Regions from separate parts of the Paraconexibacter sp. genome, predicted to be linked through region 3. Evidence: riboswitches for the same ligand, from Rfam matches in the RefSeq annotation. Region 3 holds a riboswitch; each other region holds the start of a gene.

Evidence for each region. Region 3 has a riboswitch for cyclic di-GMP ahead of ACME2J_RS18970 (hypothetical protein). Riboswitches for the same ligand answer to the same signal wherever they lie in the genome.
Region 1: another riboswitch for cyclic di-GMP. It lies ahead of ACME2J_RS03940 (hypothetical protein); the one in region 3 lies ahead of ACME2J_RS18970 (hypothetical protein).
Region 2: another riboswitch for cyclic di-GMP. It lies ahead of ACME2J_RS14240 (type IV pilin protein); the one in region 3 lies ahead of ACME2J_RS18970 (hypothetical protein).

What each region holds. Positions count from the first base shown of each region.
Region 1 covers NZ_JBLKKY010000007.1:3,588-13,404, reverse strand. Annotated here, with positions in the region: gene ACME2J_RS03950 (DNA glycosylase AlkZ-like family protein) at 1-1,031, shown strand, start outside; gene ACME2J_RS03945 (hypothetical protein) at 1,042-1,494, shown strand; gene ACME2J_RS03940 (hypothetical protein) at 1,685-2,689, opposite strand; cyclic di-GMP riboswitch class I at 2,701-2,778, opposite strand; gene ACME2J_RS03935 (RNA polymerase sigma factor) at 2,865-4,151, opposite strand; gene ACME2J_RS03930 (hypothetical protein) at 4,237-4,995, opposite strand; gene ACME2J_RS03925 (cupredoxin domain-containing protein) at 5,035-5,436, opposite strand; gene ACME2J_RS03920 (NHL repeat-containing protein) at 5,514-6,824, shown strand; gene ACME2J_RS03915 (DUF3817 domain-containing protein) at 6,837-7,133, opposite strand; gene ACME2J_RS03910 (DUF427 domain-containing protein) at 7,159-7,626, opposite strand; gene ACME2J_RS03905 (hypothetical protein) at 7,903-8,547, shown strand; gene ACME2J_RS03900 (DsbA family protein) at 8,748-9,548, shown strand; gene ACME2J_RS03895 (vitamin K epoxide reductase family protein) at 9,545-9,817, shown strand, end outside.
Region 2 covers NZ_JBLKKY010000041.1:2,557-12,373, forward strand. Annotated here, with positions in the region: gene ACME2J_RS14220 (prepilin peptidase) at 1-142, opposite strand, end outside; gene ACME2J_RS14225 (pilus assembly PilX family protein) at 205-1,464, opposite strand; gene ACME2J_RS14230 (PKD domain-containing protein) at 1,461-2,336, opposite strand; gene ACME2J_RS14235 (prepilin-type N-terminal cleavage/methylation domain-containing protein) at 2,333-3,958, opposite strand; gene ACME2J_RS14240 (type IV pilin protein) at 4,148-4,567, opposite strand; cyclic di-GMP riboswitch class I at 4,645-4,724, opposite strand; gene ACME2J_RS14245 (hypothetical protein) at 4,867-5,253, shown strand; gene ACME2J_RS14250 (acyltransferase family protein) at 5,250-6,425, shown strand; gene ACME2J_RS14255 (YuiA family protein) at 6,446-6,631, opposite strand; gene ACME2J_RS14260 (type IV pilus modification PilV family protein) at 6,727-7,569, shown strand; gene ACME2J_RS14265 (PulJ/GspJ family protein) at 7,566-8,201, shown strand; gene ACME2J_RS14270 (hypothetical protein) at 8,198-9,640, shown strand; gene gluQRS (tRNA glutamyl-Q(34) synthetase GluQRS) at 9,664-9,817, shown strand, end outside.
Region 3 covers NZ_JBLKKY010000073.1:9,461-19,277, forward strand. Annotated here, with positions in the region: gene ACME2J_RS18950 (DUF429 domain-containing protein) at 1-474, opposite strand, end outside; gene dapE (succinyl-diaminopimelate desuccinylase) at 501-1,613, shown strand; gene ACME2J_RS18960 (pyridoxal phosphate-dependent aminotransferase) at 1,620-2,783, shown strand; gene ACME2J_RS18965 (RNA polymerase sigma factor) at 2,845-4,329, opposite strand; gene ACME2J_RS18970 (hypothetical protein) at 4,411-5,364, opposite strand; cyclic di-GMP riboswitch class I at 5,381-5,455, opposite strand; gene dapD (2,3,4,5-tetrahydropyridine-2,6-dicarboxylate N-succinyltransferase) at 5,606-6,622, opposite strand; gene dapF (diaminopimelate epimerase) at 6,634-7,482, opposite strand; gene miaA (tRNA (adenosine(37)-N6)-dimethylallyltransferase MiaA) at 7,496-8,389, opposite strand; gene ACME2J_RS18990 (FIST signal transduction protein) at 8,413-9,561, shown strand; gene ACME2J_RS18995 (SDR family NAD(P)-dependent oxidoreductase) at 9,558-9,817, shown strand, end outside.

The sequences.
Region 1 (9,817 bases), on a different contig from region 3:
TCGACGAGGACCACATCGCCGAGGCCGCGTATCGCGAGCGGCAGCTCTTCGAGTACTGGGCTCACGAGGCGTCGCTCTGCCACGTCGACGACCTCCCGGTGCATCGCGCGGCGATGCGCCGCCACCTCGACGGTCCGTCGCCGCGGACCGCGCGCCGGCGGGCGTTCCTCGAGGCGAACCGCGGCTTCGCGCGCAGCGTCCTGCGCACGCTCCGGCGCGACGGCCCGCTGCCGGCCCGCGCGCTCACGGACCGCTCGGCCGAGCCGTGGCGTCACGGCCACTGGACCGACGAGGTGTCCTCGCGCCAGACCGTCGCCCGGATGCTCGACGTCCTCTGGATGACGGGGCGGATCGGCGTCGCGGATCGCGACGCGCCGGGCGGCGCGCGCCGCTGGGACCTCCTGGAGCGCTGCCTGCCGGCCGACGCCCCGGAGGGCGTCCCGCGCGGGCCCGCCGCCGTCACGCGCGCCGCCGCGCTGCGGGCGGTGCGGATGCTCGGGGTCGCGCGTGCACCCGAGGTCCGTGCGCACTTCACGCGCGGGCGGTACGAGGATCTCCCCGGCGTCCTGCGCCGCCTGGCCCGGCGGGACGGTCCGCTCGCGGAGGTCGCGGTCCGCGGCGACGACGGCGCGCTGCTCCCCGGCCCCTGGTACGCGCACGAGGAGGACGTCGCGCGTCTCGGCGACCTCGAGCCCGGCCGCGCCTCGCTCGCCCTCTCGCCGTTCGACAACCTCCTCTGCGACCGCCGTCGCACGGAGGCGGTCTTCGGGTTCTCGCACCGACTCGAGATCTACGTCCCGGCGGACCGGCGCCGATGGGGGTACTACGTCCTCCCGGTCCTCGTCGGCGAGCGCCTCGTCGCCCGCGCCGACGCCGCGCTCGACCGCGGGACGGGCGTCCTCCGGGTCCACGGGCTCCACCGCGAGCCCGGGGCGGACGATCGCGAGGCGCGCGACGGGACCGACGCGGCGCTCGACCGCCTCTCGACGAACGTCGGAGCCGGCGGCGTGGAGATCGCGCGGATGGCGTAGCCTCGCTCCGATGTCCGTGCGCAGCTCCGCTCTCGTCGCCGCGACGCTCGTCGCCCTCGCCGGCTCGGGCGCCGTCGCCTCCGCCGGGGTCTCCGGCCCGGAGGACGACGCCCCGCCGCCGCCCCGCTCGGTGTGGCCCAAGGCGAACAAGGGCTTCGACGCCGGCACCCGGTTCACGTTCAAGGTCCGCACGACCGGCAACGACGCCCTCTTCGTCCGCGTCTCCAAGTCGAAGAAGAAGGCGAAGGACGGGCGGCTCAAGAACCCCGTCTACTTCCGCAAGATGGGTCGCCGCAAGGGCAGCCTCTTCACGAAGAAGGTCGAGCGCTACCGCGGGCTGCGCAGCCACTTCATCAACCGGCCGGGCACGTACTACTGGCAGGCCCACCGCATCGACTGCAGCGAGCAGGAGGACTGCTACGTCGAGGGTCCGGTGCGGAAGCTGCGGATCCTCGGGGACTGAGAGCCCCGTCCCCGGGCGCCGGCGCTGCGGCGCGGCGCCACACCTCCCCCGCACACGTCGCGGCGCACCGGCACGTGTGGAGAATCAGCGACGCGGAGCGTCGCTGGAACGCCACACGTCGTGACCCACGCACGCGGACGCCCCGCCCCGCGGTGCGCGCGGGACGGGGCGTCGGGCGAGGCGCGAGGTCCTAGCGGAGCCCGCCGATGATCGGCAGGTTCCCGAGGATCGAGTCGAGGAGGCCGCCGACGACGGGGATCCCGCCGAGGTCGGGGATGAGGCCCTCGAGGCCGCCGAGGAGGCCGCCGGGCGCGGCCGAGCCGGAGTCGCCGCCCGCGGCGTCGCCGCCGGGGAGCCCGGCGAGGATGCCGGAGACGCCGGGGATGGTCGCGAGGAGCTCGTTGACCATCGTCATGACGCCGTCGATCGTGGCGGTGATGGTCGCGCCCATCTGCTCGATCATCGGCGTGAGGCCGGCGAGGACCGTCGTCACCGTCGCGAGCGCCTGGGCGACGGGCTCCTGCGCGGCGACGGGGAGGGACGGGATGAGCGTGCCGAGCTGCGAGGTGACGTGGTCGAGCGCGGCGGTCGCCATCTCCATCGCCGTCGCGACGAGGTCGGTGATGCGCGTGGGGAGCGCGTCCATGTCGAGCGCCGCGAGGGCCTCGAGCGCCGCGGGGGCCTGCGCCGTGAGCGCGGCGAGCGCCTGGGCGGCGATCGCCTTCAGCTGCTCGTCCTCGATGCGGTCGACGAGCGACTGCAGGGAGGCGATGACGGAGTCGCGGCTCGCGAGCGTCGGGCGCAGACCCTGGGCGAGCCGGCGCTGGAGGGTGCCGTCGGCCTGCTCGATGAGCGCGGCGTAGTCGGCGACGTTCTGCGCCTGCAGCGCCCCGGCCGCGGCGAGCGCGCCGATCGCGCGCTCCTGGGCGGTGTGGGAGCGGGCGCGGGCGGCGTAGCGGCGCGCGGTGCGGGCGGCGTTGGCGCCGGTGCGGCGGGAGCGCTTGAGGCGCGAGACGGCCTTGCGGTCGCTGCCGCGGTCGACGAGACGCTCGAGGGAGCTCGTCGCCTCCATCGCCTTCTCGACGTGGCGGGCGACGTCCTTCGACGTCGGGGTCTTCGCGGCCTGGGCGCTCGCGGGGACGATCGCGACGGCGGCGAGCGCCGCTGCCGCGATCCTGGTCAGACGGTGGGACACGGAATGCTCCTTCGGGCGACTGGGCGGCCTCCGGGCGGAGGCCCCTGGTTGTGCGACCCCGCCTCGCGACGGGTGTGCCTTTTTCCGAGGCGGCGGATCATCCGTGCCTCAACCCTCGAGAGGGGGAACGTGGGGCGAATGTGAGCGCGCGACCTCGTATGTGGCGCGTCGGCGCTCATGGGACCTCGACGACGACCTCGCCCGCGGAGGTGCCCTCGGCGACGACGGAGCCGACGTCCGAGTCCTCGACGACGACGCTCGTCCCCGGCGTCGCCCGCGGCGTCGCGGGGGCGGGAGCGGGCGGGGCGGGGGCCGGCGCGGAGGCCGCGGGCTCCGTGCCCTCCGGGACGATCGCGCCCGCCTCGCCGGTCACCTCGACCTCGATGACGTCGGGCTCCGCCTCGGCGGCCGGGACGGTCACGGCCGTGCTCTCGCGGCGCTCGCGCGCTGCTTCGCGGCGTGCGGTCGCACGCTCGGCCGCGGCCTCCCGGCGACGGCGGTCGGCCGCGCGGCGCTGCGCTGCGCGCTCGGCGGCCTCGGCGTCCCGCAGGCGGGCCGCCGGGGTGGGCTCGTCGGCCGCGCGCTCGACCGCGGGGGCGGAGCCTGGCCCGGACGCCTCGGGTGTCGCTGCGGCCTCCCGCTCGGCGGGTCGCTGCGGCTGCTCGGCGACGGCGAGCGAGCCGGCGCCGATCGCGCCGATCGCGGCGCAGACGGCCGCGCACTTCGCGGCGACGCCGGCGCCCGCGATCCACGCGCCGATCGCGCCGAGGCCGCTCGCGCCGCCGACCGCGGCGACGCCGGCGGCCCCGGCCCCCGCGCCCGCGCTCGCGAGTGCGACGACCGGGCCGGCCGGGAAGAGGACGTGGAGGTCGCGTCGACGACGCCGGCGCAGGCTCCGGCGCGCCGTGCTCACGGCCTGGCGGGCCGCGGCGTCGGACGGCATCTCGAGCGCGCTCGCGATCTCGTCGTGCCGCAGGCCGCCGAGCTCGTGGAGGACGAGCGCGCAGCGCTGGCGCTCGGGGAGGGCGCGGAGGTCGTCGAGGAGCTCGGCGAGCCGCTCCCGCTCGACCGTGCGGTCGCTCGCCGCGGGGACGAGCTCCGCGATCGCCTCGTCGGAGAGGTCGGCTTCGGCGGCCGGGGGTCGCCGGCGCAGCACGGCGAGCGCCTCGCGGTGAGCGATCTTGTACAGCCAGGCGCGCAGCGCGGTCGGCTCGGCGCGTCCGTCGGCGATGGCCCGGAGGCCCGCGGCGAGCGCCGCCTGGGCGGCGTCCTCGGCGTCGGCGTGCTGGAGGACGATCGTGCGGCAGTAGCGCTCGAGCGCCGCCCGGTAGCGGGCGTCGATCGCCTCGAGCGCCGCCTCGTCGCCACGCGCGGCCTCGCGGACGAGCTCGGCGTCGCTCGCGCGCGCTCCGGCGCCGGGACGGCGGCGCGGCAGGGGCGGGCGGGGCGCGACGAGGGCCATGCCCCGGCTATCGGCACGCCCGGCGCCTTCTTCAACCCGTGCCGCAGCTGCGGTGGACGTCCCCGGGGACGCCGGGCGGGCGGTGCTAGAGGCCCTTCGGGTGGCGCACGGTGAAGCCGGCCGTCGAGCGGCCGCCCGTCTGCCACCGCGAGCCGGTCTGCTTCAGCCCGCTCGTGTCGAAGCGCAGGCCCCCGACCGTCATGAACGCATGGCCGCCGTTGGCGTAGATCGTCACCCACTTGCCGGGGCCCGGCTCGCCCCACTCCGCGAACTGCCCGGACACCATCGTGCGGTCGATGAGTCCGGCGGCAGCGAAGGCGTAGGACATCGACGCCGAGCAGTCGTAGGCCGTGTCGATCCACTTCCCGTGCCCTCCGCCGTAGACGTACGGCTTCCTCGCGACCTGGTTGCCCGCGTGGATGATGGCGCGGACCGCCCGCGGCGCGGTCGGGGGCGCGGCGGCGAGGCCGTCCGGCATGAGCGTCGCCGCGTTGACGATGTCACGGCCGCTCGTCTTCCCGCCCCCGGGGAGCTCGAACGCCTCGCGCAGCTCGGCGGCGACCTCGGCGTCGGAGGGCGCACCGCTCGCCGGCCGGCCCTCGGCCTCGCCGCGCGCGGCGCTCGCGACATCACCCTCCGGGGCGCTCTCGGCGGCATCGCCGGTCGCGTCCTCGGTCGCATCGTCCTCCGCGGAGCTCGCCGGAGGCGCGGGGATCGGCAGCGCGGGCACCTCCGCGCGAAACGGCGCGATGCGCCCGGGGTCACCGGCGGCGGCGCCGCAGGCGACGATGCCCGCCGCCGACGCGACGAGCGCGAGGAACGCGCCGAGCGACCTCAGGGCCATGGCGCGAGAGCGTACCCTGGGGCGGCGCCGCGGGCGCAGCTACTCCTCGACGACGAGGGTCGCCGAGGGATCGTCGCCCGCGAGACGCAGCACGTATCGCCCGGGATCGAACGGGCCGACGTCGGCCTCGCCCGTGCCGTCGGCGGGGACGTCGACCGTCGCGTCCTCGCCCGGCCCGAGGCCGTCCTCGAGCACGACCTCGTAGGGGCGCCCGTCCGCCGAGGTGACCTCGAGGCGCACCGGGACCGCGAACGGCACGGTGACCTCCTCCGGCGCGAGGCCGTCCGCGGAGGCCTCGAAGCGGGCCTCGACCCCGCCGGCAGGCACCTCCTCGCCGCTCGCCGGGGCATCGAGGCTCGGGTCGTCGCTGCACGCGCCGAGCGCGAGCGCCGCCGCGGCGAGCAGCCCTGCGAGCGCGGGCGGAGGAGAAAAGCGCACCATCGGCCGCGAGCATTCCACACGGCGACACCGGCCGGTGGGGGATGCGAAGCGCGGGCGCGACTGCTCTCCTCGCTGGCGTGTCCCGCGCGCGCGCGATCGCCGTCCTCCCGTTCGCGGTCGCGGCGCTCCTCGGCCCGGCGGCCTCCGCCCAGGGGCCGCAGCAGCCCAACGGCGCGACCGTCGTCGTCCTGGCCGGCGAGCGCGCCGGCGGCTGGGTGGACGGCCTCGGGACCGCCGCGCGGCTGAGCGCGCCGGCCGGGATCGCCCTCGACGGCAACGGCAACGTCCTCGTCGCCGACATGCAGAACCATCGCATCCGCCGCGTGACGCCCGCCGGCATCGTCGAGACGCTCGCCGGGTCGGGCGAGGGCGACGCGACCGACGGCATCGGCCTCCTCGCCGAGTTCAACGCTCCCGCGGGCCTCGACGTCGGTCCCGACGGGGACGTCTACGTCGCCGATTACCACAACGGGCTCATCCGCAAGGCGACGTCGAACGGCGGGATCGTGACCGATGCGACGCCGGGCCTGTTCTGGGCACGTCCCAGGGACGTCGCGGTCGCGCCCGACGGGGACATCCTCGTCGCGGAGGCCGACGCCGGGTGGGTCCGTCGCGTCGATCCGGCGACGGGGGAGCGCGAGACCGTCACCAGTGGCCTCGACGAGCCCTGGAGCGTCGACGTCGGCCCCGACGGCGCCGTCTACGTGACGGACTACGGCCGCCAGCGCATCCGGAAGGTCTCCCGCACCGGGCGCACGCATCGCACGTTCGCCGGGACCGGGGAGTACGGGGTGCGCGACGGCCCGCCGGGATACGCGACGTTCGGCCGGCCGGCCGCGATCGACGTCGACGAGGACGGCTTCGTGTGGATCGCCGACGCGGGGACGCACCGGATCCGCGTCGTGAGCCCCGAGGGGGTCGTCGCCACCGTCGCCGGCGGGGACCGCGGCGCGGAGGACGGCCCGGCGCGGGACGCCCGCTTCGACGGCCCGCGCGGGATCGCGTACGCGGGCGACGGGGTCCTCTACGTGTCCGACCGCGCCAACAACGCGATCCGGAAGATCGCGGGCGTCGACAAGCGGCGGCTCACGCGTCCTCCCTCCGTGGGCACGACGCGCGACGGCGCCCTCGAGCGCGGCATCCCGGTGACGTGCGGGGGCAACGAGGCGGGCACGTGCCGCCTCCGGGTGAGCTACCGCGGCGACGTCTTCGCGCGGCGGACCGTGCGCCTCGACTCGCCGGGGCGCAGGAAGGTCTACGTGCGCATCCCCGGCCGGGCGCGCAGCGCGGTCCGGCGCGACGCGCGGACCGCCTTCGTCGTCAGCGGCACCTTCGACGGGCGGGGCGGACGCCGGCGGCTGCCGACGGTGCGCGTGGTCGCGCGCTGACCGGCGTCCCGGTCAGGCGGGAAGGGCGCGGCGGACGCGGATGTCGCCCACGAGGGCGCCGGGCGGGCCCCCGGTGGCGACGACGATCGCCGGGAACCACCAGCCCCACCGTCCCTCGCCCGCGCCCTTCGCGACGAGGTACAGCTGGGCGACGAAGCCGAAGCCGTGGATCGGGCCGAGGATCGAGACGGCGCCGTCGCTGCGGTCGACGAACGCGACGTAGAAGAGCAGGAGGAGGAGGACGAAGTCGGCGAGCGCGACGATGCGGACGATGTCGAGCGCGCGCCGGGTCTCGGCGGGGTCGTGCATGACGGACATCGTAGGGAGGGCCCGCTCACCACCCCCACGTGCCCGGGCCGCCCTTGAACGGGCCCTCGATGTCGGAGGTGATCCAGCCCCCGTAGAAGTCGCCCTCCTGCGCGACGACGCGCTCGTCGTCGAGGAAGCAGGCGTCCATGCGGCCGGGGTAGACGCTCACGTGGTCGCGGATCGCGGCGAACCGCTCCGTCGGCGCGGGGTAGGTCCAGGCCGCCGCCTCGCACACGCGGCCGTCACCGCCGACGAGGTCGAGGTAGGCGGCGCGGCCCTTCCACTCGCAGGCGGTCCCGCGCGCCTCCGATGGGCGCAGCGCCCCGGCCGCCCAGTCCTCGCGCGGGACGTAGACGGTCGGCGGATGGCTCGTCTCGAGCACGCGCCAGGCGCGCGTCGAGTCGGCCACCGTCGCGCCGCCGAGCACGATCCGCACGCGGCGCTCGCACGGGACGAGGGCGGGGGGTCGCGGGTAGTCCCAGACGCTCTCCATGCGAGGGGTACGAGACGGCGGCCGCGCTGGACGCCGATTGCCCCGGAGCCGACGCCGGGACGCCCTCCTCGTCGCGCTACCCTCAGCGGGATGGCCGTCCGCCGGGAGATCGCCGCCTCCGCCCTCGCTCGCGGAGCGCGGGCCGCGGGCCGCCGCGCACGCCCGCCGCGTCCTGCCGCTCAGCTGCCGCGGCCGCGACGCGTCGGCTCGCCCGGCGCCGGTCGTCGCGATCCGGAAGCCCGCTCCCCGGTGGCCGGGGTGGGTCGTGCGCTGGCCGTGGCGCTCGCCGTCTCGGGGGCCTCGAGCGCCCCCGCGGTCGCCCATGAGCCCGACCCCCGGTACGAGAGCACCATCACGTCGGTCACGGGCATGCCCGACGGCGTCTCGGTCTCGGTCCGCAACCGCGACGACGAGCTCGTGCTCGTCAACGACAGCGACCGCGAGCTCGTCGTGCGCGGGTACGAGGGGGAGCCGTACGTCCGGATCGAGGCGGACGGCACCGTCGCCGTCAACGACGACTCGCCGGCGACCTACCTCAGCACCGAGCGCGACGGGCGCGTGACGGTGCCGGACGGCGTCGACGGCGAGGGCGAGCCGCGCTGGCGCGTCGTCGACCGCTCGGGGCGCTTCGCGTGGCACGACCACCGGATCCACTGGATGGCCGACACGCGACCGCCGCAGGTGACCGATCCCGACGAGCCTGCCGAGATCTTCGACTGGACGGTCGAGGTGGCGGTGTCCGGAGAGGAGGCGCCGGCGACGATCGCCGGCACGCTGCGGTGGACGCCGCGCGAGGAGGACGGGCCGCCCGTCGCGGTCGTCGTCGGGGGCGTCGTCCTGCTCGGCGCGGGGGCGGCCGTCGTCCTGCGGCGGCGGCGTCAGCTCGGGGGGCAGGCGCTCGAGAGCGGCCGGATGCCGTGAGGGCGGAGGTCGATCAAGTGTTCGGTCGCAGGAGCCGATAGCTAGTCACGAGACGTCGCAATGCCGAGTTCCCCACCTCCGCGACCCGCTGTCCGCGGGCCCGCCGCCAGGCTTCGAAGAGGCGATGTCCTCTTCGACGGCCCCGCGCGGCGTCCCGCTGCGGGTGGCGAGGGCGGCGTCGCCACGCGAAGGAGCACCACATGAGCACCCCCCCACGTGAGACCAAGGCCGAGCGCAAGGAGCGCGCGAGGGCAGAACGACAGGCCAAGGAGCAGGCGGACGCGCAGGCCGCCGCGCGCAAGCGCCGTCTCCAGCAGCTCGGCGGCGTCCTCATCGTCGCGCTCGCCGTCGTAGCTGTCCTCGTGGCGATCTCGAGCTCCGGCGGCGAGGACGAGCCCGAGCGGCTCGCGGGCGAGACGGTCGCGGGCGAGACCGAGGTCGAGCAGCGGTTCGCGGGCATCCCGCAGGACGGCCTGAGCCTCGGCGACCCCGACGCCCCGGCGACGCTCGTCGAGTTCGCCGACATGCAGTGCCCGTTCTGCGCGGACTTCGCGACCGACGGCCTCCCCGGGATCATCGACGAGGTGCAGGCGGGTCAGGCCCGGCTCGAGTTCGAGCCCCTCACCTTCATCGGCCCCGACAGCGAGCGCATGGCGCGCGTCATCGTCGCGGCCGGCCTGCAGGACCGCGCCTGGCAGGTCATGGACCTCCTCTTCATCAACCAGGGGCAGGAGAACGCCGGTTTCGCGACCGACGAGTTCCTCCGCGAGATCCTGGGCGCGGTCGACGGCCTCGACGTCGATCGGGTCTTCGAGGACCGTGACAGCCCGGAGGTCGACGAGGCCCTGCAGGACGCGCAGGTGCGCGCGGCGCGCTTCTCGGTCCAGTCGACGCCGTCGTTCCTCGTCGGCCGGACCGGCGAGGACCTCCAGCCCCTCGAGGTCGACCAGCTCGGCCCCGGTCCGTTCGAGACCGCGATCCGGGAGGTCGCGTCGCGGTGAGCGATCGCCTGCGCCTCGCGACGGTCGCGGTCTGCCTCGTCGGCCTCGGGGTCGCGGGCTACCTCACCTACGCGCACTACGCGGGGATCGACCCCGCATGCGGCATCGCGCACGGATGCGCGACGGTCCAGGCGTCCGAGTGGGCGGAGATCGCGGGCATCCCCGTGGCGCTGCTCGGTCTCTTCGGCTACGCGGGACTCCTCGCCGTCCTCCTCCTGCGGGGGGAGGCGGCGCGCCTCGCCGCGGTCGGTCTCGCCTACGTCGGGTTC
Region 2 (9,817 bases), on a different contig from region 3:
CCCGGATCGTCGTCCGGCACTCGGGGCACCGCGACCGCGGCGCGACGATCGACTCGCCGCGCGGGAGGCGGTGGACGACGACGTTGAGGAAAGACCCGATGAGGAGGCCGAAGAGGAGCGCGAAGAGTGCGGCGACGAGCATGTCGTTCTCGTGATCGGCGCAGGACGGGCGCGGCTTGAGCCGCGCCCGTCGGAACGCGCCGGCTAGTTCGCGGGGATGATCTCGCGCCAGGTGTTCTGGACGATGCCGGCCGTGCCGTAGGAGCGGACGGCGCTGAACGCGTTCGGGTTGAGCGCGAGGTTGAGGTGCGAGGAGCCTGCGACGGTTGTCGCGTCGCCGTCGACGAGGACGCCGCCGTCGATCGTCGCGTTGCCGTGGACGCGGAACGCCTCGCCCGTCGAGTCGTTCTCGTTCGCGTGGTAGATGATCCCGTGGTACGTCGCCGTGCCGTCGATCCAGAGCTGGCCCTGGGCCATGAGGATCATCCCCGGCTCGTCCTTCGAGTTGAAGTCGGTGTTCGACTGGTAGTGGCACGTCGCGTTCTCGATGTAGACGATCGCGCCGTTGAGGCCCTCGACCGGCGGGCAGGTGCCCGCGGGGTAGTACGTGCCGTCGGCGATCGCCCGCGCCTTCAGCCGCGCTCGCGCGTCGACGTCCATCGCCGGCTCGTCGTCGTAGCCGGTCTGCGCGATGTTCGGCGAGATCTGCTTGTTGAGGAGCGAGAGGAGGCCGTTGAGGGCGCTCGTGAGGTCGAGCCCGGTGAGCTTGTGGCCGAGGCACGCCGAGAGCTCGAAGAGCTGAGGCACGCAGCGCACCGCGACGATGCCGCTCTCGCTCGAGCCGGCGCGCGCGTCGATGAGCGCCTTGTGGCCGCTGTTCGAGATCTCGAGGCGCCCGCTGATGATCGCGGCGCGCGGGAGGTCCTCGCTCACCTCCTGCGCCCGGACGAGCGCGATGAGCGTCCGCGTGCGGCCGCGCGCGGACGCCTGCGAGCGGATCCACACCTTCCCGTCGCCGTTGCCGTCGTACCCGGGCTTCGAGCCCGTCGTCGAGTCCGTGTAGTGGTGCTCGTTCGTCCCGCCGTCGTTGTCGTGGACGCTCGTCGACCACGTCGCGTCGGGACCGACGTCCGACGCGCCGAACATCGCGTCGATGTCGCCCTGCGACGGGCACCGCGGGTGGGTCGAGCCCTCCGTGCAGGTCGGGTAGGGGTTGCCCGCCATCCCCTCACCGGGCCAGTCGTTCGACATCTGGAAGATCTGCGCGTTCATCGCCGCCTCGGCGAGGTTGAACGCGGTCTCGCGCGTGCGCACGACGCCGGACTCGGCCTCCTGGGTGTCGATGAGCGCGAGCGTGGCGACGCCGAGACCCATCATCACGCTCATGAGGAGCATCGCGCTGATGAGCGCGATGCCGGTCTCGTCGCGGAGGCGGGTGAGCGCGCTGAGCCGGCGGGTCGTCATGTGACGGAGATCTCCTGGGAGTTGCTGTCGTGGGCGAGGTCGGCCGGGTCGAGCACGCGCAGGACGATCGAGTGCGTGCCCGGGGCCGCCTCGTAGGTGAAGCTGATGCCGGTCCCGACGAGCACGCCGCCGTCGTACCACTCGTACTTGAGCGGCTGGCCCTCCGGGTCGTAGGACGCCGAGCCGTCGAGCACGATGCCCTGCGTCGAGGCCGTGGCGGTGAACGCGGCGACCGGGTGGCGGTTCTGGTTGCGCAGGAAGACGCCGGAGCTGATCGAGGTCTCGGGCACCGTGTCGGTCCCGTCGTCGTCGACGAAGAGGTCGATGTGGATCGACGTGATCTCGCTGAGGTTCGTCGCATCGACCGAGAACACCGGGCGCGTGCCGTTGACGATCGCCTCCACGACCGTGTCGGTCCCGTTCCAGCCCGCCGCGGGGCAGCCGGCCGTCGACGGGACCGCCGGCGGGTTCGCGGTCGTCCAGTGCTGCGTCTGCGTGACGAGGCGCTTGTTCGCGTCGTCGAGGCAGTAGCGGCGGCGCATGACGTTGAGCAGGTTCTCCCCCGCGCCCGGGCTCTCCGGCGCGACCGTCTTGAAGACGATGTCGTTCGGGCTCACCGCGTCGAACGCCTGCGGCTGCTCGAGCGTCGGGCTCGCGAGGTTCCGGAGGTCGCGGGAGAGCTCCTCGACGGTGCGCCGCGCGGCGTCCTGCGCGTCGACCCGCACGCTCGCCTCGCTCTGGTCGCTGCGCGCGCTCTCGTAGGTGAAGAGCGTCGCGCCCAGGACGATGACGAGGAGGCTCATCGCGACGAGCAGCCCGGTGAGGCTCTCGCCGCGCTCTTCGCCCAGGCGACTGCGAAGGCGGCGGATCATCCGGTCACCGGTCCCAGGAAGGTGCTCTCGGCCATGTTCTCGTCGACGGCGACGACCCAGTAGGTGTGGCTCGTCCCCTTCGCCGTCGCGTCGGTGTAGGTGAGCTCGGACCCGGTGCCCGTGCGGTCGAAGCGCGACGCGATCGTCGTGCCGTCCCGGTAGATCCGGTAGTACTCGACGCTGTCGCCGAGGTCCGAGTCCGAGCCGGCGTCCCAGGTGAGGACGGGCACGCCGCTCGCGGTCGAGACCTGGAGGTTCGACGGCGGGCTCGGCGGCGAGTTGAAGATCGACGTCGTCGCGTCGTTCGACTTCGCTCCCTCGCGCAGCGGGGTGCCGGGCGTCGTGTCGACGGCGACGGCGTAGTAGGTGTGCGAGCCGGCCGGCGGGCTCGTCTCCCGGCAGCTCGTCGCCTTCGTGAGGGTGCACACCATCACGGGCGTGGAGAGCGGCCTCTTGCGGTAGACGCGGTACCCCATGATGTCGCGCTCGGAGTTCGCCCGCCACTCGAAGTCGACGACGCCGTTGTTGAGACCGGCGTCGAAGTCCTTCACGGGGTACGGGACGCGGCGGTTGATCGTCATCGCGGTCTGGCGGATCGAGCCGAACTGGCCGAAGCGGTCGAAGGCCTTCGCGCCGACGAGGTACGTGCCGTCGAGGACCTCGCCCTCGTTCGGCGACGACCCGCTCGACACGCTGCCGAGCTGCCAGGTGAACGACCAGCTCGTGTCGGCGCCGGTCGCCGCACCCTGGGCGGTGCCGTCGACGTACCAGGCGGCGCTCTCCGCCGGGGCGTTCGTCGCCGCGGTGAAGCTCACGCTCGAGCCTCCGGAGATCGGCGACGCGTTGCCGGGGGTGACGGAGACGACGGCGGGCGCGGCGGCGAGACCCGGGTTCGCGATCGCGGTCGCCTGGAGCGAGTACCGCGTGCCGCCGCCCTTGTCCCAGCGGACGAGGACGACCAGGCGCTTGTAGTCGGAGGGCACGGTGTCGGTCCCCTCGTGCGGGCAGACGAGGAGGCAGATCCCCACGCTCGCCTCGGTGAGGTTGTCGACGGTGCCGTCGAGGTCGAGGTCGATGCCGCAGTCGCCGACGCTGAGGCCGGCGGTCGCCGCGAGGTTCGTGCCCTGGATGCTGCCGTCGACGCCGAGGAGCTCGCGGCACTCCTCCGGGGTCGTCTGGCCGTTGCCGCTCGCGCAGAAGAGCGTGCCGTCGTGATCTCCGGTGCCGTCGGCCGCATCGTCGACGTCGCAGACCCCGACGGCGACCGTGTAGTCGTAGCCGCGGCGGCGGATCGTCCAGCCTCCGCCCGTCGGCGTCGAGTCGGCGAGCTCGGGCGTCGCCTGGACCTTCGAGACGACGGCGGCGGGGACGAGCGCGTCGTAGGGCACGGAGCGCACCTCCTCGACGATCTCGCGCTGCAGCGAGACGGCCTGCTCGCGAGCCTTCGTCGTCGTCGTCACGGCGTTCGCCATGTCGAGCATCGAGACCGTGCCGAGCATCCCGACGAGGAGGATCACGGTCGCGATCATCACCTCGACGAGAGTGAGACCGGATTCGCAGCGGAGGGACGCCGGACGCTCCATGCACCCTGTGTCGGCCTCTTTCGACCGGCGACGACTCATCCGGCGGGATCTGGACGAGTGGTCGATGGCCCCCTCCCCAGTTGCTGGACGGAGGCTGGACGGGTGCCCCACCGATCGTGGAACGAGTGAGGGGGCGGTCCCGCCACGGGACCGCCCCCTCACCGAAACGCGGACGAGGCGGGCCCGGGGGCCCGCCTCGTCGTGAAGCGACTGATGTCGGTGAGCCGACTACCAGGAGCCGCTCGTCGGGCAGCCGCCGTTGCCGGCGGTCGTGCACGAGCGGGTGAAGACGCCGGCGCCGGTCTTCGTGATCGTGAACGCGTTGCCGGTCTCCGAGGCCGCCGTGACGGTGTAGCTGTCGGCGGTCGTGATGTTGACGCTGCCGCCGGTGCCCGTGACCGTGCTGCCGAGGAGGACCTGCGGCGAGGACGAGCAGTTCGTCGGCGTCTGGCGCTCGTCGACGAGGCACGACTCGAGCTGGGTCACGGCGTTGCGGGCGTCGGACTTCGCGGCGGAGTCCTTCGCCTTGTCGCGCTGACCGAGGAACGTCGGGAGCGCGATCGCGGCGAGGATGCCGATGATCAGGATGACGACGAGCAGCTCGATGAGCGTGAAGCCACCCTCGTCGTTGCGGAACTTCTGCAGCATGTGATCCTCCTGGGATCTGGGACCTGTGGTTTGCGCCAGCTCCGCGGTTCTCCGCCCCCGTGGGTCCTTCCCGGCCCGGTGGCAGCTCGGCTGCCTCACGTGTGCGAGGCCCGTGGCTTTGCGTCCCGCCCTCACGGACGGTTTGCCGTTGGCACCTTGGCTCTGGCTTCTGACACGTCCCCCATCGGCGCCTCCCCAGAAGCCCTTGAGCACTTGGACGTTCGTCCTACGCACCGCCGGTGCGGCGGGAGGACGGCGCCACGGACGGGGTCCGGCAGGGATCTGCGACGATCCGGCGAGTGGTCGCGCGCCGCCTGCTCCTCTACCTCGCCCTCGTGCTGCTCGTCCTCTCCGTCGCCGGCCTGCTCGCCTCGAGCCCCGATTCCGGGGACGACGAGGCGTCCGCCCCGCCCTCGGCCGGCCCCGCTCCCGCGACCGTCGACCGGGTCGAGGCGACGCTGCCGTCCGAGGAGCCGGTCGAGGCCATGGTCGGCGACGTCCTCGCGCTCACGGTCCGCACCGACGAGGCCGGCCGCGCGGAGATCGCAGAGCTCGGCGTCGACGTGCCGATCGGGCCCGGGCTCGAGACGCCGATCCTCGTCCCGCTCGAGCGCGCCGGCCGCTTCCCCGTCACCCGCCGTCTCTCGGACGAGCGCCTCGGCACGCTCGTCGTCCGCCCGCGGTGAAGCACGTCGAGTCCACGCTGGAGCGGCGCGCCGACGCCCTCGACGGGCTGCGGGGCCTCGCCTGCATCGCCGTCATCACCTACCACGCGTGGCTCTACAAGGCAGGGACCGAGCCGTTCTCGAGCCGCCGGGAAGGGCTCTTCGACGACACGATCCACGAGCTGCGACTCGGGCTGACGTGCTTCTTCGTCCTCAGCGGCTTCCTCCTCTTCACGCCGTGGGTGAAGGCGGCGATCGAGAAGCGCCCGTCGCCGAGGCTCGGCCCCTACGCGCTGCGGCGCGCCGCCCGCATCGCGCCCGCGTACTACCTCGCGCTCTTCGGGTCGATCGCGCTGCTGTCGGGCCGCCGGGGCGACGACCCGGCGATCCGGCTGCCGCCGAGCGAGGATCTCTGGACGTACTTCGTCTTCGGGCAGAACTTCCAGACCGACACGGTCCTCAAGCTCGACCCGCCGATGTGGTCGCTCGCGACGGAGCTCATGTTCTACGCGGTCCTCCCGATCTTCGGCTGGATCGCGATGCGCAAGCTCTGGCACCGCGGGCGGACGGGGCTCCTCGTCGCCTGCGGGGTCATGTTCGGCGGGGGCGTCGCCTTCAACGCGTGGCTCGCCGCCGATCCCGATCTCAACGCCTACGTGCTCTCCAAGCAGGTCCCCGCCTTCGCGACCTACTTCGCGCTCGGGATGCTCGCGGCCGTCGTCGCGTACGGCTGGAGGACGTCCTCGCGCGCGATCCTGTGGTCGCTCTACGCCGGCGGGATCCTCGCCGTCCTCCTCGGCGCCTGGTGGGCGGCCGACTGGGGCGCGCGCGCGGACCGCGTGCAGTGGCGCGACACGGGCGCGGCGCTCGGGTTCGCGGCGATCGTCGTGGCGGCGTGGATCTCCGCGCGCCCCGCGCGGTTCCTCGTCTGGCCGCCGTTCGTGTGGATCGGCATCGTCTCCTACGGGATCTACCTCTGGCACGTCCCGTTCATGGTGTCGCTGCGCGCGGAGGATCTCCTCCCCTCGTCGACGCCGGGGACGCTCGCGGTCGTGGCGGTGCCGACCCTCATCGTCGCGTCGCTCAGCTGGTACAAGGTCGAGAAGCCGACGCAGGACAGGGCGCGGCGCAAGCGCGCGTCCCGCCCCCGGGTGCCGGAGCCGACGGGCGTCCCCGGCCGCGAGGCGCCCTGAGGACGAGGCGGGGGGGGGGCTCAGCCCGCCTCGGAGCGCAGCCGCTCGCCCGCCTCCTGGGCGTCGTGCTCGGGGATGAAGCTCCCCGAGCCCTCGCACCACGGGCAGGTGACGCTGTGCTCGGAGCCCCCGAGGCGCGAGACGAGAGTGCCGGTGCCGCGGCACGGCGTGCACTGCTGACGGGTGTCGGGGGCGTCCTCGGCCACGACGGCGCACAGTAGCGACCCGGCCTCGCGGCCGCGGGTCGGTCGTCCGTCCACCGCTCTCACCGGATCTCGGGAAGCTGCCGATGAGGGGCGGGATGCGACCCGTATCGCGTTTCCGTCACGACGACGGGTTCACGCTCGTCGAGGTGATGGTGACAGCGGTCATCCTCGCCTTCGGCCTGCTCAGCATCCTCACCCTCGTCGACCGCGCGAACGGGACGACGACGACCACCGTCGGCCGCGAGGCGGCGACGAACATCGCGCGCGAGGTCGTCGAGCGGGCCCACGCCGTCGACTACGGCGACCTCACCCCGGGCCTCGCGCCGCAGGCCCTGCGCGCCGCGGTCGACCCGACCGGGGCGCGCGAGAGCGTCGCGACGACCGCGACGCGCTGGACGATCCCGTCCGGGCGCTCGGCGACCGGTCAAGGGAGCCCGCCGCGCATCGACCTCGACGTGACCGCCTGCTCGGTCCTCGCCCCCTCGAGCCGGCCGCGCGTCATCGACCCCACCCTGACGCTGTGCCGGTCCGCCGGCGGCGGGTCGGGCGGCGGCACGACCACGACCACCTCGTCGGGCTCCTGCTCGATCCGGGCGACCGACGACCCGACGATCGGCGTGACGATCGAGCTCCTCGTGTCCGTCGACCTGTGCGTCGGCGGGGCGCTCGCCGGCGCGGTGTGCACGCTCCTCGGACCGACCGCGCCGCTCGACGCCGTCCTCGACCCGCTCGTCGGCGAGGACGGCGCGGTCAACGTCCTCCTCGGCACGCTCGGCGGCTCGTTCGGAGCCGATCTGTGCGGCGGCCGGCCCGTCGTGCCCGTCCCCGACGGCACCGCTCCGGCGGACAGCGCCCGGCGCGTCGCCGTCACCGCCTCGTGGGGTCCGCGCGACACGCAGTCGGTGACGCTCACGACGATCGTCCCGAGGCCCTCGTGACCGGTCACCGCAGCCTCGCCGCCCGCCTGCGGGCGCAGGACGGCGTCTCGCTCGTCGAGCAGCTCATCGTCATGGCCGTCGCGCTCGTCGTCCTCTTCGCGGTCCTCGACACCGCGGAGAACTTCACCTCGAGCTCGGCCGCGAACACGCGGCTCACCGACGCCGAGGACCGGATGCGCACGGAGATGGCGACGCTCGCGACCGACCTGCGGCAGGCGCCGCCCATCAACGCGTCCGCGTCGCCGGGGGAGATCACGCCGATCGCCGTCGCCCGCCCGCACGACGTCATCTTCCGCGACCCCGACGCCGCCGGCGGCTGGATCCGGTACTGCACCGGCGCGTCGACATCGGCGCCCGGCCAGCGCGCCCTGCGCCGCGGCGAGATGACCGGCGGCTTCACCGATCCCGGCGCGGACTGCCCGTCGGGGACGAGCGGCGGCTGGACCTACGGGGACGTCCTCCCCGAGGGCGTCCGCGAGGAGGAGCGCCTCTTCGCCTACAGCGGCTGCGCCTCGCCCGCGAGCTGCGCGGCCACGAACGTGGAGACGGTGATGGTGACCATCGCGATCGAGCACGTCGAGGGTCGGACGCTGCGCCTCACGAGCGCCGTGACGCCGAGGAACCTCGGATGACGCGCCGTCGAGCCATCGGCGACACGGGCCGCGAGCACGGGTTCATCCTCGTCCCGGCGATGGTCCTCATCGCCCTGCTCCTCGGGCTCGGCCTCGCGATGCTCTCGATCGTCGACACGCAGTCGAGCGCCTCCGGCCGCGAGCGCGCCGACAACCGCGCGTTCAACGCGGCGGAAGGGGTCGCGCGCAGCGCGGCGCTCGTCCTCGCCTCGACCGAGCACTGGCAGAGCAGCGCGGCGCGGACACGCAGCGGCAGCGACGCCGCGACCTGCGGCTCCGGCGACCAGACCTACGACGACGGGGCGACGAACGCGTTCGGCGCGGCACTCGCCGACGTCGTCGAGCAGGGCTACGGCGAGGACGCCGGGGACTGGAGCGTGAACGTCTGCCGGGTGAGCAGCACGACCGAGGCGTGGAGCGACGCGTACCTCGACTCGCGCGTCGCCTACGCGGAGACCGCGACGGCGACGCGCGACTGGCTGTGGGTCCGGGGCCGGGCCACCGTCGCGGGCTCCACGAAGACCGTCGCGCTCAAGGTGCGCGCGGACCGGGTGACGCTCCCGCTGCCGACCGACTACGCGGTGAAGACCGGCTCGTTCGGCACGAGCGACGTGCACTCGACGCTCGGGACGCTCCTCTCGACCGGGAACAGCCTCCTCGGCGTCGTCGGCGGGCTCCTCAACGACGGCGACAGCGTCATCGAGGACAACTCCGCGAAGGTGGCCGTCCGCTGCGGGATCCTCCACCTGCTCGAGGGGCAGATCTGCCTCGCGGGCACGCTCGCGTCGCTCGCGGGCGGCGTCGACATGCTCGGCCTCAGCCCGCTCAACACGCTGCTCGGCACCGACCGCTTCGTCCAGGACACCTCGCGCCACGTCGCGACGAAGGCCCAGCTCGAGGCGTGGCGCGCCGAGGCGATGGCCGGCGGCACCTACTTCGCCACCCGCAACGACGGCGCCGAGTGCCAGCCGACGGCCGACCTCAGCGGCAAGGTCGTCTGGATCGAGCAGGTCGGCGACGGCAGCGGCCGCTGCGACATCACGAGCACCCGGACCGCGAAGGCGCTCGTCGTCTGGCGGGGGCGGGTGCGGGTCCTCGGGCGGTTCAACGGCGTCCTCTACGCGGCGAACCGCGAGACGGACGGCACGCCGCACATCTCGAGCCCGCCGAACCAGTCGGTGCTCTTCTCGAACGGCGGAGACGTGCGCGGCGCGGTCTTCGTCGACGGCAGCGGCACGACGCACATCAACCTCCCGCGGATCAACTGCGGCCTCCTCGGCCTCAACTGCGTCCTCGGCAGCGTCCTCAACCTCCTCGGCCTCATGCCCGAGTACACCGCGGTGCGGCGCGACACGGACATCATCCGCGCGGCGTCGCCGGAGGCGACCGACGGGGCGAGCGTCCCGCCCGGCGGCTTCCACCAGCCGGCCGCGAACTGACGCGGACGACTACCGTCCCCGCGGTGGACGGCCGCTACGCCCCCTCCCCCACCGGACCGCTGCACGTCGGCAACCTGCGCACCGCCCTCCTCGCGTGGCTCTTCGCGCGCTCGACCGGCTCCTGCTTCCGCATGCGCATCGAGGACCTGGACACGGGGCGCTCGCGGCGTGAGCACG
Region 3 (9,817 bases):
GTTCCGCAGCGCGCCGTCGCCGACCGGGGCCTCGAAGCGGCCGTCCGCGACCGGGCGGTAGAGCCCGAGGGTCGAGAGGCGGTCGAAGAGCGCGAACCCCTGGGACATCCACGTCTCCCACTGCGAGAGCGCCTGACCGGCCGCGGGCACCGGGTAGAGCGGGAGCCGCCGCCGGAACAGGAGGGCGTCGCACACGCGTGAGCGCTCGTAGCGGCCGGACGGGAGGCCGAGCGCGTCGCGGAGCGGCGCTCCCGGGGCGAGGAGATCGAGCCGCGGGCCGGACGGCGCGTCGATCGCGACGACGACCTCACCGCGGCCGAAGCCGAGGACCGTCCGGGCGACCGCGTCCCCGTCGCCGGGGGCGTAGAACGTCGCGACGAGCTCCTGCGAGCCGTCGGTGCCGCGGCGCGGATGCAGCGTGACGAGCTGCTGGCCGGCCGGCTTCGCCGAGACGTCGATCCCGCAGTAGCGCATCGCGCGTCCCACGATAGAGTCCCGGCGTGCTCTCCGGCCTGACCGACGCCGAGCTCGGCGACCGGCTCGCCGCCCGCACCCTCGAGCTCGTCGACATCCCGTCCGAGTCACGGGACGAGCAGGAGATCGCCGCGCACGTCCTCGGCGTGCTCCTCGGCGCCGACGTCGAGGCCCGCGACGCGGGCGACACCTGCATTCTCGCCTTCCCGCCCGGCCCCGCGGACGGGCCGCTCCTCCTCCTCGGCGGTCACTTCGACACGGTCCCGGCGCAGGGCAACCGGCCGGGGCGCCGCGACGCGCAGGCCGTGCACGGCTGCGGCGCCGCCGACATGCTCGCCGCCCTCGCGGTGATGATCGAGCTCGCGACCGCTCTCGCGGCGGACCCGGCGGCGGCGGCCGCGACGCGCGCGCGGCTCGGGCTCGTCCTCTTCGGCCGCGAGGAGCTGCCGTTCTCCGAGAGCGCCCTCACCCCCCTTCTCCGGCGCGAGCCCTCGCTCCACGAGGCCGACCTCGTGCTCATGATGGAGCCGACGGACAACGCGATCCACGCGGGCTGCCTCGGGAACCTCAACGCGACGTGGACGTTCCACGGACGCAGCGGCCACTCCGCGCGGCCCTGGCTCGCCGACAGCGCGATCAGCCGCGCCGCGCGTGGCATCGCGCGGCTCGACGCGGTGGGGCCCATCGAGCACCACGTCAGCGGCCTCACGTTCACCGAGGTCGCGACCGTGACGCGCATCTCGGGCGGGATCGCCGACAACGTCGTCCCCGACCGCGTCGACTGCCACGTCAACTACCGGTCCGCGCCGGGGCGCAGCCCGCAGGAGGCCGAGGACCTCGTCCGGTCGTGGTGCTCGGGCGAGAGCGAGTCGTTCGAGATCATCGCCCACGCGCCCTCGGCCCCGGTCGTCGCGCCCGGCGACAACGCGCTCCTCGGCCGGCTCCAGGCGATCGGCGACCTCGGCGTCGCGCCGAAGCAGGCGTGGACCCCGGTCGCGGAGTTCGCGGCCGCCGGGGTGCCCGCCGCGAACTTCGGGCCCGGCGACCCCGCCTACGCCCACAAGCGGGACGAGCTCGTCCGCATCGATGCGCTCGTCCGCAGCGCGCGGCTCCTCGACGCGCTCCTCTCCGGGGACTGAGCCGGTTTGGGCGTCCCGCTCAACCCCGTCCTGGTCGGGATGCGCTCCTATCCGTTCGTGCGGCTCGGCGAGGCCCGGGCGGCCGCGGTGGCGCAGGGCATCGACGTCATCGACCTCGGCGTCGGCGAGCCGCGCGAGGAGACGCCCGCGTTCCTGCGCGCGGCCCTCCGCGATGCGGTCGAGGCGCAGCCCGTCTCGACGTACCCGCTCGCGGTGGGGCTCCCCGAGCTGCGCGCGAGCATCGCCGCGTGGGCCGGTCGCCGGTTCGGCGCGACGCTCGACCCGGACACGCAGGTCGTCCCGACCCTCGGGACGAAGGAGGTCGTCTTCGGCCTCGCCCAGGTCGTCGCCGGCGGCGAGCGCGACCTCGTCGCCGTGACCGCGCCGGGCTACCCGGTCGCCGTGCGGGGAGCGGCGTTCGCCGGCTGCGAGGTCGTCGAGCTGCCGCTGCGCGCCGAGCGCGGCTTCCTCCCCGACCTCGACGCGCTCTCCCCCGCCCAGCTGCGGCGGCTCGCGCTCCTGTGGGTCAACTACCCGAACAACCCGACGGCGGCCACGGCGCCGGAGGGCTTCTACGAGCGTGCCGCGGCCCTCGCGCGCGAGCACGGCTTCGTCCTCGCGAGCGACGAGGCCTACAGCGAGCTGTGGTTCGAGGGCGACCCGCCCCGCTCGGCGCTCGAGCTCGACGACCTCTCCCACGTCCTCGTCTGCAACACGCTGTCGAAGCGCTCCTCGATGCCGGGCTACCGCTCGGGGTTCGTGGCCGGGGACGCGGACCTCGTCGCGGCCCTCAAGCGCTACCGGCCGAACGTCGGGACGGCTCCGCAGGAGTTCGTCCAGCGGATGGCGATCGCCGCCTGGGACGACGAGGACCACGTGAGCGAGGTCCGCGAGCGCTACCGCGCGAAGCGCGCCGTCCTCCTCCCCGCCCTCGAGGCGATCGGCCTCCGCGACGCCGGCGGGCCGGCGACGTTCTTCCTCTGGCTCGCGCTCCCCGAGGGGACGCGTGCCGAGGGCAGCGAGGCCTACGCGATGCGCATCCTGCGCGAGCGCGGCGTGCTCGTCGCGCCGGGCGCGTACTTCGGCCCGGAGGGCGAGGGCTACGTGCGCGCGGCGCTCGTCCCGTCACCCGAGCGCTGCGAGGAGGCCGCCACCCGCCTCACCTCCTGATTCGCCGAACCGGATTCCTCCGTTGACATGGCCACGGAGGACTCCGGTTCGGCCGGGTGGGTCAGGGTCGGCCGCCCGGGCCGCCGCCGCCCGGGGCCGCAGGTGCGACGGCGGTCGGGGCCGGGTCGGGCGCGGGGGCCGGTGCCGCCGGCGCCCGTGTCGGGGCGGGGGCCGGCGTCGGGGCGGGAGCCGGAGTCGGCTTCGGCGCCGACACCGGAGCCGAGGCGGTGGGCGCCGGGCGCTCGACCGGGGCGCTCGTCGGCCGCGTCGGCTTCGCAGGGGTCGACGTCGGGCGCTTCGACGGCGCCGAGCTCGGGCGCGTCGCGCCGCTCGACCGCCGTGACGCCGCGGGCGTGCTCTCGACCGCTTCGCGGCCGCGGGCCGCGGCTGCGGCCCGGCTGTGCCGGGCCTCGTCGGCCCGCTCCGCGGCCTCGCGGCGCTTCTCCGCCGCCTTCTCGGCGGCGGCGTCCGCGTCGTCGCCCGACTTCGAAGTGGTCGTCGTGCGCAGCGCGGCGGGGATGGTGGCGGGCGCCGAGACGGTCCCCGAGGAGGTGGTCGTCGACGTCGTCGTGGTCGTGGTGGACGCCGCAGGCGCCGGATCGTCCGAGCCGCCCGCCGTCGCGACCGCGGCGGCGCCCCCACCCGCGGCGATGACGAACGCGGCGAGACCCTTCGCGACGCCCGCGGTGAGCGCGATGCCGCCGAAGGAGGCGCCGCCGAGCGCGGTGCCGCCCGCGGCTGCCGTGCCGGTCGCCGCAGCCGCAGCGCCGGCTCCTTGGAGGCCCGAGGCGACCGCGCCCACCCCGGCCGGCAAGCCGAACACCGGGAGGAGCATGATCGCCGCGCTGCGCTCGCGGATCGAGCTCTGCAGCGCGCTGCAGGCCGTGCAGTCGCGGAGGTGGGCGCGCACCTTGCGGCCGCGCAGCGCGCGGCCGTCGCCGTCGGAGATGAGCGCGGCGACGTCGACGCACGCCGCGTCGCGGCCCTCCTGGGCGCCGGCGAGGGCGGTGCGTGCCTTGAAGATCGCCTGGCGGGCCGCGACCTCCGACGTGCCGATGACCTCGGCGATCTCGCCGTAGCCGAGACCGCGCACCTCACGCAGGAGGAGCGCCGAGCGCTGCTGGTCGGGGAGCCGGCCGATGTCGTCGAAGAGCTGCGTGATCCGGCGCGAGACCTCGGGGTCGGCCTCGGGCGCGGCGAGCGCGACGTCGTCGATGTCGACGTCGGCGTCGCGGCGTGCCGTGATGATCCGCAGCGCCTCGTTGTGGGCGATGCGGAAGAGCCAGGCCCGGACGGAGATGACGCCCGTGCCGTCGCGCAGCGCGCGGAGCGCCGCGGCCATCGCCTCCTGAAGGGCGTCCTGCACGTCCTGGGGGTCGCGCAGCCGGGCGAGGAGATAGCGGGAGATCGCGGCGCCGTGCCGCTCGTAGAGGACGTCGAAGGCCGACTCGTCCCCTTCCCGGACGCGCTTGGCGAGCGCCTCGTCGGAGAGGCGCGTCGTCGCCGTCCAGGGGCGTCGTGTCAGGGGCTGGAGGAGAGTCGCCATGTCGTGCGTCGAGCCTCGCAGATCGGACCCCCGCGGTCGGTCACCGCGGGGGTCCGGAGAGGCTGGAGAGGAGGAGCCTCTCTACGGTCGGCCGACGACGCCCGCCGGAGGGCCGGCCTGGTCGTCGGTCGGAGCGCCGGTCACGCCGGTCGGAGGACCAGCGAAGTCGGGACGGTTCTCCGCGCCCTTGCTCCCAGGGCGGAACAGCTTGCTGTGACCCGACACGCACATGCCGAAGGCGTTGGACTCCTCGCCCGCCTCACCCTCGTTCGTGCGGTACTTGTCGTCGAAGGCCGCCGGGTCGGCCTCGCGCTCGGCCTTGCACACCTGCGCGCCACCACGACGACCCTGCGCGCGGTCCTTGCCGGCCTGCGCCTTCGCGCGCGCCTTCTCGAGGCCCTTGCGGGCCTGCTCGGGGACGATGTCCATCAGCTCGTCGAGCACCGAGACGTCGTTCGCCGAGCCCTCGCCGACCGCGTCGATCGCCTTCTCGACGTCGTCGACGGCCGAGGTCTCCACGTCGCCGGCGCGCATCGCGCGGTCGAGCGTCGTCGCGGGACGCGTCCCGATCTTCGTCACCTGCTCGATGGACTTCGCGAGGCCCTTCTGCGCCTGCGAGGGCAGCCGCTCGGCGAGCGCCGTGAGGCGCTCGAGCGCCTTCTCGCGCCCGGCCACGGCGTCCTCGACCTCGTCGGCGGCCTTCGCGTCGGCGCTGCCGTCGACGCGCGCGACGACCTTCGCCGCCGTCTCCGCGTTCTCCTGGAACTGCTTCGCGATCCGCCGCTCGTCGAGCGCGCGATCCTCACGATCTCCGCTGCGGTTGTGCCGGTGGGCACTCGCGGTCTCGCGGTCCGCCCGGCGGAGATGGGCGATCGCGGCGCTGTCGCGGCCGTCCTTCGCGTGCTCCGTCGCCTTCTCGATCGCCGCGTCTGCGCGGTCGAGGTGCCTGTCGACGCTCGCCGCCGATGCCGGCGAGGCGAACGCGAAGACGCCTGCGATCGCGAGTCCCGCTGTGAGCCTGCTCCTGCTCTTCATCTCGTACCCCTCCATGTAGGGCGGCCGGGCTGCCTGCGTGAGGCCCCTGGCTTTGCGACCCCGCCTCGCGACGGGTGTGCCGTTGTCCGTGTCGGGTGCTGAGAGGAGTTATCGGCGCGGTCCGTGACCACCTATACCCCGAAGCTGGCGCGTCGCCGCTCCCCCAGTCCGCCGAACCGGATTCCTGCGGCGCCATGGCACCGCAGGAATCCGGTTCGGCGCTGGCGGTTCGGGGCGGCGCTCAGTCGTTCTGGTGGAGCATCTCGTTGAGGCTCCCCCACGCGCCCTCGCGCGGGAGGACCTCGAGGGCGCCCGTCTCGCTGTTGCGCCGGAAGAGCAGGTTGGAGACGCCGCTGAGGTCCTTCGCCTTGACGACCTCGCCGTCGGGCGTGCTCACGCGCATGCCGCCGGTGACGTAGCAGCCGGCCTCGACGATGCACTCGTCGCCGAGCGAGATGCCCAGCCCGCTGTTCGCGCCGAGGAGGCAGCGCTCACCGATCGAGATGACGGTGGTCCCTCCGCCGGAGAGCGTGCCCATGATCGACGCCCCGCCGCCGACGTCGGAGCCGTCCCCGACGACCACGCCCGCGCTGATGCGCCCCTCGACCATCGACGCGCCGAGCGTCCCGGCGTTGAAGTTGACGAACCCCTCGTGCATGACGGTCGTGCCCTCGGCGAGGTGCGCGCCGAGCCGGACCCTGTCGGCATCGGCGATCCGCACCCCGGCGGGGATGACGTAGTCGGTCATCCGCGGGAACTTGTCGACGCTCGTCACCTGCAGGGCCCTCCCGGCCGCCCGGGCCCGCAGGCGCGCGGCCGGGACGTCCTCGACGGCGCACGGACCGTGTGAGGTCCATGCGACGTTCGCGAGGAGCCCGAACGCCCCGTCGAGGTTCGCGCCGTGCGGCGCGACGAGCCGGTGCGAGAGGAGATGGAGCCGCAGGTAGACGTCGTGAGCGTCCTGCGGAGGGGCCGAGACGTCCTCGACGACGGTGAGCACGGGGTCGACGCGGACGTCGCGGACCGCGTCGCGCCCGATCGCGCCGTTGAACGCCCCGCCCCCGAGGTCGGTCGCGACGGCCGGATGGACGACGTGGGTGCCCGCGCCTGGGTGCTTCGCCGCGGCGATCGCGTCCTGCGCGGCGCCGCCCAGGCCGAGCTGCGGCGCCGGATAGTACGTGTCGAGGACGCGCCCGTCCCGCTCGGCGATGGTCGCGAGGCCGACGGCCCACGCTCCGGTCTTCTGCTCGGTGCTCACGGCGCGGGAGGCTACAACCCGGCCAGCTCGGCGAGCGCCTCGGCGCTCAGCTCCCCCGCGTACACGCAGACCGCCCACCCGGCGAGGTCGACGTGGAGCGCCTCGCTCACCGTCACCCGCAGCTCGCCACCGTCGAGGCGGACGAGGACGTCCTCGTCGGCCCCCGACAGCACGTACGCCACGGCCGCGCCGCTCGCGCCGGTGCCCGACGACATCGTCTCGCCGACACCGCGCTCGAAGATCCGCGCCCGGATGACCCCCGACTCCACCTCGCTGAACCACGAGACGTTCGTCCGGTTCGGGAAGAGCTCGGCGTGCTCGATCGCCGGGCCGAGGGCGGACAGGTCGAGCGCCTCGAGCTCCGCGAGGTCGTCCACCCGGATCGCGCACTGCGGGTTGCCGATCTGGACGTGCTGGAAGCGCCACGTCCGGCCGCCCGAGACGACGTCCCCCGTCCCGTCCTCTCCGCCAGACGGGAAGTCCGCGGAGCGCAGCCGCGCCCGTCCCATGTCGACCGTGCACGTCGTCGGCCCGGTGATCGTCGGGCGGATCTCGCCCGCGATCGTCTCGATCGAGAAGACGTCGGACTCCGTCCAGCCGCGATGGCGGAGGTACATGATCGCCTCGCGCGCTCCGTTGCCCGAGAGCTCGGCCTCCGAGCCGTCCGGGTTGAAGATGCGCAGTCGCGCGACGAACCCGGACTGCGAGGGCGGCGAGAGCTCGAGGATCCCGTCGGCGCCGATGCCGGTGTGGCGGTCGCAGAGCCGGCGCACGCGGGCGGCCGTGAGCTCCCACGGGAGGTTGCGCGCCTCGACGATGACGTAGTCGTTGCCGAGGGCCTGCCACTTCTCGAAGCGCATCGCGGCGCGGAGGCTACGGCAGGAGCGCGGCGGCGACCTCGTCGGGGTCCCGGCCGGTGACGTCGACGATCTCCGCGCCGGGCAGCTTCCGCAGCCAGGTGAGCTGGCGCTTCGCGTACCGGCGCGTGCGCGTCTTCATCGCCTCCACGTCGCCGCGCAGCAGCTCCTCGTACCCGAGCGCCTTGCGCGCGGTCGCCGACGCGCCCGCGGCCTCGGCGGCCCGGACCTCCTCGACCGCCCCAGCCGCGACCATCGCGTCGACCCGGGCGTCGATCGCCGCGGCGAGCGCATCTCGGTCCATGACGAGTCCCACGAGGCGCGTCGGATGGCGCGTCGCCTCCGTCCACAGCGCGCTCGGGCCCGCGCGGTCCGGGAGCGCCCCGAGCGCCTCGAGCTCGAGGGCGCGGACGACGCGCTGGGTGTCCGTCGGCTCGATCCGCTCGGCCGCCGCAGGGACGCGCGTCGCCAGCTCGGCGTGGAGGGCGGCGCTCCCGCGCCGCTGCACCTCCGCGGTGATCCGCTCGCGCAGCTCGGGCGGCGGAGGCGGTGCGAGGTCGAGCTCGGCGAGCGCGGCGCGGAGGTAGAGCCCCGTGCCGCCGACGACGATCGGGACGCCGCCGCCGGCGAGGATCGCGTCGATCTCGGCGTGCGCGAGCTCCGCGTACCGACCGGCGCTGCACGTCTCGGTGACGTCGAGGACGCCGACGAGACGATGCTCGAGGGCCGCCCGGTCCGCCGCGTCCGCGGCCCCGGTCAGGGTCTCGAGCCCCCGGTAGAGCTGGAGCGCGTCGGCGCCGACGGCGACCGGCTGCTCGCCGCGCTCGCGGAGCCGCCGCGCGAGGGCGAGCGCGACCGCCGTCTTGCCCACGCCCGTCGGACCGAAGATCGCGATGACGGGCGGATCCACGCGGGGAGTATCGTCGCAGGGCGATGGCGATGCGGACCGGATGCGGAGCATCACAGCACGCCGAACCGGGTGACGGCGCGCGGGAGGCCGCGCGCGCGGCCGCGGTCGAGCTGGGCGACGGGCGGGCCGATCTCGCCGTCGTCTTCGCGTCGGGCGCGCACCTCACCGACCCCGGGGCGACCCTGGAGGGCGTCCACGAGGTCCTCTCCCCCGCCGCGCTCATCGGATGCGGCGCGGGGGGCGTGCTCGCGGGAGGCCACGAGCACGAGCGCGGCACCGCGATCGCCGTCTGGGCCGCCTCGCTCGCCGAGGGCGCGAGCGTGACGACCGAGCACCTGCGGCCCCCCGTGGACGCCGCGGGGCCCGTCCCGGTGCCCGACACGCTCGGCGCGACCGGCACGGTGCTCCTCGCCGACCCGTACTCGTTCCCCTCGGACCTCGTGCTCGACCGCATCGGCGCGACGAGCCCCGAGGTCCCGGTCGTCGGCGGGCTCTCGAGCGCGCGGACGCTCGACGGCGCGTGCGCGCTCTTCCACGGCACCGAGCTCGTCGAGGACGGCGCGGTGTCCGCGACGTTCCGGGGCGTCCCGATGACGCCGTGCGTCTCTCAGGGGGCCGCGCCGATCGGTCCGGAGCTCACGATCACCGCGGCGGACGGGCACGTCATCCAGGAGCTCGCCGGGGAGCCGGCGATCGAGCGCCTGAGGGCGGCCGTCGAGGAGCTGCCGGAGCGCGAGCGGGCGCTGCTCGGCGCCGGACTGCTCGTCGGCCTCGTCATCGACCCGAACAAGCCCGAGTACATCCGCGGGGACTTCCTCGTGCGCGCGGTCCTCGGCGGCGATCCGGAGACCGGCGCGATCGCCGTCGGCGCCCACGTCCGCGTCGGGCAGGTGCTCCGCCTCCACGTCCGCGACGCCGCGAGCGCGGACCGCGACCTCCGCGAGGCGCTCTCCGAGGCCGCGCCGGACACGGCCGCGGGGGCGCTCGTCTTCAGCTGCAACGGACGCGGCAGCGGCATGTTCGGCGCACCCGACCACGACGCCCGGCTCGTCCACGACGCCGTCGGCGGCCGCCCGGTCGCCGGGTTCTTCGCGGCGGGTGAGATCGGCCCGGTCGGACACACCACCTTCCTGCACGGGTTCACGGCCACTGTGGCACTCTTCGGCGCGTGAATCTCGAGGGAACGACCGTCCTGCTCACCGGCGCGACCGGAGGCATCGGCCACGCGATCGCCCGTCGCCTCCACCGCGCCGGCGCGACGCTCGTCCTCACCGGCCGCCGCGCGGACGTGCTCGAGCCGCTCGCCGCCGAGCTCGGCGGGCGCGCCATCGCGGTCGACCTCAGCGACGCCGAGGCGGTCGACCGCCTCCTCGCCGAGGCCGGGGACGTCGACGTCTACGTCGCGAACGCGGCGCTCCCCGCGTCCGG